DNA from 3 places in the Heliorestis convoluta genome. Region 3 is predicted to be linked to each of the others. Evidence: a T-box and tRNA genes for the amino acid it is inferred to sense, from the RefSeq annotation. Region 3 holds a T-box; the other regions hold tRNA genes.

Region 1 (2,320 bases), 1.2 Mb from region 3:
AAAGAAGAAGATGAGCTTGTAGAAGAAACAGTAGAGAAAAAGACTGTTTATCTAACTTTCGATGACGGTCCTAGCTCCATTACACCTTTTGTATTAGACATTTTGCAGGCTTATAATGTGCCAGCTACTTTTTTTGTAATTGGCAACCAGGTGGAGAGATATCCAGAGATTGTGCAACGCATGGTTGACGATGGGCATCTCGTTGGCAACCACACTTACTCTCATCGATATCGCGTAATTTACGCTTCACCACAAGCTTTCATTGACGATTTAGTAAAGTCAGAAGAAGTTCTTTACAACACCATTGGTATAAGGCCGAACATTGTCCGTGCTCCCGGCGGAACCCAGGGTAACGTTAGTAAAGCATTGGCGAAAATACTTGTAGAGCAAGGCTACATCCTCCACGACTGGAACGTTGATTCGAGAGACTCAAAAACTTCTCTCGTACCAGCTGCTTACATCCAAAAACAAGTACATATGCAGACGATGAATAAAAAAAGCGCTGTTATCCTCTTCCACGATGGTGTCGGTAAAACAACCTTGCCTGTCGCCTTACCTCCTATTATCGAGGATTTGCAAAGCAGAGGATTTACATTTAAGACGTTAGATGAACATCCTCAACCGATTACCTTTATAAAAATGGAATAGTTGAACCTTGTAATCAGATCTCTTTCATGGGATCTGATTTTTTATATGGATTGCGTTTTATCACTTCTAGCGATAAAAAACAAGAGCTCTGAATCATTATTCAGAGCTCTTGTAACTTGTTATGTTATGGTGCCGGAGGCCGGACTCGAACCGGCACGGATTATTCGTCCGCGGGATTTTAAGTCCCGTGCGTCTACCAATTCCGCCACTCCGGCAGCTTGCGTGGTTCTAACCACAAGGAAGAGTATAACACAGATTGACTACATCGTCAACAAGAAAAATGAACCAGTTTCATCATCCCTTGTTCAAGCAACACTAGTTGAAGACAGGAGGTGATATTGTGACGACACACTACATTGAAATTACACCTGCTACGGACCAACTGGGTATTCTATCCGATAGAATCCGAGAGCTCGATAGACAGGATGAACTGGTTATCATCATGAATGCCAAAGACGCCCATCAACACGACAAGGTCTTCGAATTCTTACGAGCCCGCGGCCTAGACTATCAACCCCAAGGTTCTCACGACGGCAACGAGTACCGCGTCATAGCCAGACGACGATTTCATTGATGAATCTATGTCGGCGGTCGTCGACAAAGTCTTGTAAAAAGCCACCATACAGGTGGCTTTCCTGTTCAACCATGGAGCGGGAAACGAGATTCGAACTCGCGACCCTCGCCTTGGCAAGGCGATGCTCTACCACTGAGCTATTCCCGCAAAATGGTGCCTCGAGGCGGAATCGAACCACCGACACGAGGATTTTCAGTCCTCTGCTCTACCGACTGAGCTATCGAGGCAATATATAAGATGGCGGAGCTGACGGGATTCGAACCCGCGGTCTCCTGCGTGACAGGCAGGCATGTTAGGCCTCTACACCACAGCTCCCTCGCAACAAAGAGAATTATACAACAAGCTCGAAGGAAACGTCAACTACTTTTTTAATATTTTTACGAAGGGGTGCTTGAAAAATCTTTCCAAAACACCCCGCTCGCTTGTTTATCTTCTTACCAGAACGATAAAATCGCTTCTCGAATTACTTTCGCTGCTAAAAGAGACGTACGGTCGGACAAGTCGGCCGAGGGAGCTACTTCAACAAGATCAAAGCCGACAATATCGAGCTGACCCAACAACCGCATCGCTTCAAACATTTCTCGAGGTGTACAACCACCAGGCTCTGGCGTTCCTGTTCCAGGTGCATAGGCTGGGTCGAGTACATCTATATCTAAAGTAACATAGACGGGACGACCTTTCAGCTTATCAACAACCTTCTGTAAAGCAGGAAAGATTTCGTCTACATACATATGCGTATTCTCACGAGCAAAAGCAAATTCTTCTCTCGTTCCAGAACGAATTCCAAACTGATAGACATTGTCGCCACCGATTAAGTCTACCACTTTGCGAATCACAGTAGCATGAGAGTTTGTTTCGCCCAGATAATCGGTTCGCAGATCTGCATGAGCATCAAAGTGAATGACGGCTAGATCAGCATAGCGGTCTGCAAAAGGCTTTACAATCGGATAGGTAACCAAATGTTCTCCACCGATAAAAATCGGTTTTTTGCCTTCTTGAAGTAGGTCGGCCGCTACTTCTTCTATCCGTTCTAGCGATCCTGTTACGTTTCCAAAGGGCAACGCAATATCACCAGCGTCATAGTACTTCTTATCTATC
Region 2 (2,320 bases), 1.5 Mb from region 3:
TGAATCAATCTGTGCAAGCGGCTGGTCTGGAACCTTCCTATGAGCAATTTAATGGAGAATGTTCTTTTAATGAGATTGAACGATTAATCGGAAAAGCGCAGGATCTCCGAGCCGATGTTATCGTTGCTGTCGGTGGTGGAAAAGTCATTGACGCAGGCAAAGCTGTAGCGATGAAGATGGGTCTTCCTGTGGCAGTCATTCCTACGATTGCAGCGACTGATGCGCCTTGTAGTGCCTTGTCTGTTATCTATACAGAAGAAGGTGTTGTTGAGCATTACCTGATTACACCGGCAAACCCCAATCTAGTTCTTGTTGATACAGCGATTATTGCCAAGGCGCCAGTCCGCTTTTTGGTAGCTGGCATGGGAGATGCGCTAGCTACTTGGTTTGAAGCTGATTCTGCTTCACGAACCAACTCTAAAAATATGCCCGGTGGACTTACTACAGTTACAGCGTTAAGCCTTGCTCGCCTTAGCTATGACACTTTATTGGAGTATGGTGAAATGGCCAAAGAAGCGGTACAAGCTGGTGCGGTCACCGAGGCAGTAGATCGTATTGTTGAAGCCAACACGTTACTCAGTGGTTTAGGCTTTGAAAGTGGCGGGTTAGCGGCTGCCCACGCCATTCACGATGGTTTAACTGTTTTAGAAGAGACCCACCACTACTATCATGGTGAAAAAGTCTCTTTTGGTGTATTAACGCACATTGTATTAGAAGGTCGTAGACCCGATCAAATTGAGGAGGTTCTCGACTTCTGTTCGCGAGTAGGACTTCCAGTGACACTTGCTGAAATTGGTGTGACGGATCCAACACCAGAAAAAATAAGAGCTGTCGCTGAAAAAGCTTGCGCAAAAGGATCGAGCATTTATAACATGCCTGTACCGATATCCGTTCAAGCTGTAGAAGATGCGATTTTAGGTGCTGATGCCATAGGACGAGCATTTAAGAAAAAGTTCGGGGTTTAATCCCGAGCTTTTTCATTTCTTGTGAGACCTTCTTTTTTATCCTTACCTTTACGCTGTCGCTATCGTGTTTTTTTTGCTCAAAAAAAGTTGAAAAAAATCTACAATTAGAAAAAAATACCTTTGACTTACGGCTGAGTAGATGATACAGTATACATCGTGCTCGGGCACAGAGATGAACGAAAAGGCTAACACTAAGCCAGCGTAGCTCAATCGGTAGAGCAACTGACTTGTAATCAGTAGGTTGCGGGTTCAATTCCTGTCGCTGGCTCCATCTTTACTATACAATTTTATTTGCGGTCGTGGCGGAATTGGCAGACGCACTGGATTTAGGTTCCAGCGGGCAACCGTGGAGGTTCAAGTCCTCTCGACCGCACCACTTGCGGAAGTGGCTCAGTGGTAGAGCATCGCCTTGCCAAGGCGAGGGTCGCGAGTTCGAATCTCGTCTTCCGCTCCATTGCTACTTTCATTAATGTAGCATCAGAACCAACACTTACAGCACTTAAGATGGACGATTTGGTATGCTTTGTTTTAACGGCGAAGTTGCCAAAAAGAACCAGTAGACAAAACGATGACAAACATGATACTATGTATTTCCGCCCAACGAGAGGGCAAAACAAACCGGTCCTTGAAAATCAAACAGTTGTAAACAAGTCAAGCGTGCGAAAATGTCGAAGCTTTCGGGCTTGCGACAAACCAATCAATTCTGAGAACTTTTGCAGATTCGGTGATGGTTATTCGGAACCTTCATTATAAATGCAAAAGTTATCAAAAAGAAGTCAATTAAGAGCTTTATCAGGCTCACCCATATATAAGGAATGCAAAGGAAGTTAACCGCTGACGCCATTTATGGCGCAGCGAACTCCAAAACATCCTTTTTTGGAGAGTTTGATCCTGGCTCAGGACGAACGCTGGCGGCATGCCTAACACATGCAAGTCGAACGGAGCAGATAAGTAGCTTGCTACTTTGCGATGTCGGCTCATCGCATCCTGGGGCGTGAAGTAGGTCCCAAGGGTTGGGCGTGTTCGCCCATTAAAGCGGTACGTGAGCTGGGTTCAGAACGTCGTGAGACAGTTCGGTCCCTATCCATCGCAGGCGAAGGAAGTTTGACGGGAGCTGCCCCTAGTACGAGAGGACCGGGGTGGACCGACCGCTGGTGTACCAGTTGTGTTGCCAAATGCAGCGCTGGGTAGCCAAGTCGGGACCGGATAAGCGCTGAAAGCATCTAAGCGCGAAGCCGACCCAAAGATGAGACTTCCCACTACGTAAGTAGGTAAGACCCCAGGAAGATGACCTGGTTGATCGGCTCGAGATGGAAGCGCTGTGAGGCGTGTAGTTGACGAGTACGAATCGGTCG
Region 3 (2,320 bases):
TTTTCCGATGGCCCTTTTACTTCTGTTTGTAAATCTTCTTGAGTGGCTGCAAGTTCTGTCACTATAATGGCGATACGCCGGGGCGTCCCAAAAACTTGTAAATCTTTATAAGATAAACGGGCTTCTTTGAGTCCTTCTATAGCTTGTCCTTTCAGTTGTTTTAACGTAGAAGTCATAAATTTTGCTGGAATTTCTTCTACACCGATCTCTAAAAGCAGATCGCTCTGTTTCAAGACGTTCCTTCCTCCTTATGATTCAACAAAGGGAAGTGATTCCTTTGCTCTTACCAATTATATGGAATATTTTTCTTCTATCGATTCGCTTCGTTTGATACTAGAGTCCCAAAGCAGAGCGCAAAGCTCTATCTTTTAAGAGCGGATAACCGAGCTTTTCTCGCTGCTGTACATAGGCAGATGCGCAGGTTCGTGCTAGATTCCGCACACGGGCGATATAACCGGTCCGCTCTGTAACAGAGATGGCGCCACGGGCATCGAGAAGGTTAAAAGTGTGAGAACACTTGAGTACATAGTCATAGGCTGGCTGGACAAGCCCTTTTTCGATAACTCGCAATGCTTCTTTTTCGTAGAGGTCAAAGAAGGTGAATAATGCGTCGGTATCGGCTACTTCGAAGTTATAATGTGAGTAATCAACTTCTCCTTGGTGATGTACGTCACCATAGGAGATGCCATCGACCCACTCAATATCGTATACAGAGTCTCTCTGTTGAATAAACATGGCGATTCTTTCTAAGCCATAGGTAATTTCAGCACAAACAGGCTTGCAGTCAATGCCTCCACATTGTTGGAAGTAAGTGAATTGGGTAATTTCCATGCCATCAAGCCAAACTTCCCAGCCCAACCCCCAAGCTCCTAAAGTCGGTGATTCCCAATTATCTTCAACAAATCGAATGTCATGCTTTAAAGGATCGATGCCTAGGCAACGTAAACTATCAAGATATAATTCTAGTACGTCATCAGGTGAGGGCTTTAAAATAACCTGGTACTGATAATAGTGTTGTAGCCGGTTAGGGTTTTCTCCAAAACGGCCGTCTGTAGGTCTTCTCGATGGTTCTACATAGGCTACATTCCAGGGTTCTGGCCCTAAGGCACGTAGAAAAGTAGCAGGATTCATCGTTCCAGCTCCTTTTTCCACATCATAGGGTTGTTGTATGATGCAGCTTTTCTCTCCCCAAAATTGGTTCAGTGTGAGGATGATTTGTTGAAAGTTCATCTTATTGGGTCATCTCCTTCTCCTTCAGTATCTGTAGCAATCAGGAAACTTGTAAAAAACACACAAAACCTCTCGTCACTGGCTTTGAGCCAGGGACGAGAGGTTTCTCCCGCGGTTCCACCCTGATTGACAGAGTTGAGTTCAATCTCACTCTGTCCTCTTTCAAATCTATGTTGGGGCTTTACTGACAGAAATGCAAAATCTACAAGAAAAAATCTTGTATAAAAAAACTTTCTTTTCTGCGTTCTTCCCCTGACTCTGGAATGCCTTCGCACTGCTGTGCCATGCCGGCTTTTCACCCTGTCCCGGCTCGCTGAGATGGTTGTCAGTGTTACTACTTTCCTTCATTGCCTTCTATTACTACTGTCTCGTCACAAGAATAACAGGTTCTTTTCTTTGTGTCAATTAGAGAGCTTTGTTCTTCTATGATCGAAGACTTTACTTCTATTTATCTACGATCTTCCCTATCTACATCAATCCAATCGATAGTACCATCTTTTTTCTCTACTTCGAGCTTACAACCGGAGGCAACGGCGGCGATAGTCCCGAGAGCTGCGATGATAGCCAACTGGGTACTTAGTAAGGCGCCTGTAATGCCCAATACACCGATGGTAACAGGAATATTAAATAGTACTTGATCACCTTTAAGCAGGCGTACGCGCCGTACATTACCTTCTTTGATTAAGTCTTTCAGTTGCTTCCACCATTTTTGGCTGGTGAAGCGCCAGTTTGTTGTATCGGTTCTGTTTTCTAAGTATACAAGCGCTTCTACGACGTCACCGTTGCAATACTGCAATGCTTCTTGTGCTTCACTGTAAGAGACGCCCATACGACTTCGAATGAGATCTATTTTTTCCAAATCTGTTAAATGTTCCATGGGTAGCTTGCCTCCTTTCTTTAATTTCCCCCCATAGTTTCTAATACAGTCCAGGAGCGCATTCTTCCTTCGTAACGGCTTTGAATCGTTTCTTGTAAAACTCTTCTAATAAGCATAGCATTTTTTTCGCCTACTTGTACTTTATGAATTTCTCGCGGATCCATAACACGCAAATAGTTGAGTAAAGCAAGAGCATTGGGAGGAAGAATATAT

The links. A T-box is a leader RNA that pairs with one kind of tRNA and senses whether it is charged. The one in region 3 lies ahead of glyQ (glycine--tRNA ligase subunit alpha), so its partner is inferred to be a tRNA-Gly.
Region 1: it has a tRNA-Gly gene. The T-box ahead of glyQ (glycine--tRNA ligase subunit alpha) is inferred to sense a tRNA for this amino acid. The anticodon was not compared.
Region 2: it has a tRNA-Gly gene. The T-box ahead of glyQ (glycine--tRNA ligase subunit alpha) is inferred to sense a tRNA for this amino acid. The anticodon was not compared.

Annotation. Positions count from the first base shown of each region.
Region 1 is NZ_CP045875.1:2,865,892-2,868,211, forward strand. It holds gene FTV88_RS13625 (polysaccharide deacetylase family protein) at 1-648, shown strand, start outside; tRNA gene FTV88_RS13630 (tRNA-Leu) at 776-863, opposite strand; gene FTV88_RS13635 (hypothetical protein) at 989-1,222, shown strand; tRNA gene FTV88_RS13640 (tRNA-Gly) at 1,295-1,369, opposite strand; tRNA gene FTV88_RS13645 (tRNA-Phe) at 1,374-1,449, opposite strand; tRNA gene FTV88_RS13650 (tRNA-Asp) at 1,461-1,537, opposite strand; gene speB (agmatinase) at 1,657-2,320, opposite strand, start outside.
Region 2 is NZ_CP045875.1:3,213,603-3,215,922, forward strand. It holds gene FTV88_RS15455 (glycerol dehydrogenase) at 1-965, shown strand, start outside; tRNA gene FTV88_RS15460 (tRNA-Thr) at 1,161-1,236, shown strand; tRNA gene FTV88_RS15465 (tRNA-Leu) at 1,259-1,341, shown strand; tRNA gene FTV88_RS15470 (tRNA-Gly) at 1,345-1,419, shown strand.
Region 3 is NZ_CP045875.1:1,705,418-1,707,737, forward strand. It holds gene glyS (glycine--tRNA ligase subunit beta) at 1-233, opposite strand, end outside; gene glyQ (glycine--tRNA ligase subunit alpha) at 334-1,230, opposite strand; T-box leader at 1,319-1,587, opposite strand; gene FTV88_RS08165 (DUF4342 domain-containing protein) at 1,679-2,107, opposite strand; gene recO (DNA repair protein RecO) at 2,128-2,320, opposite strand, start outside.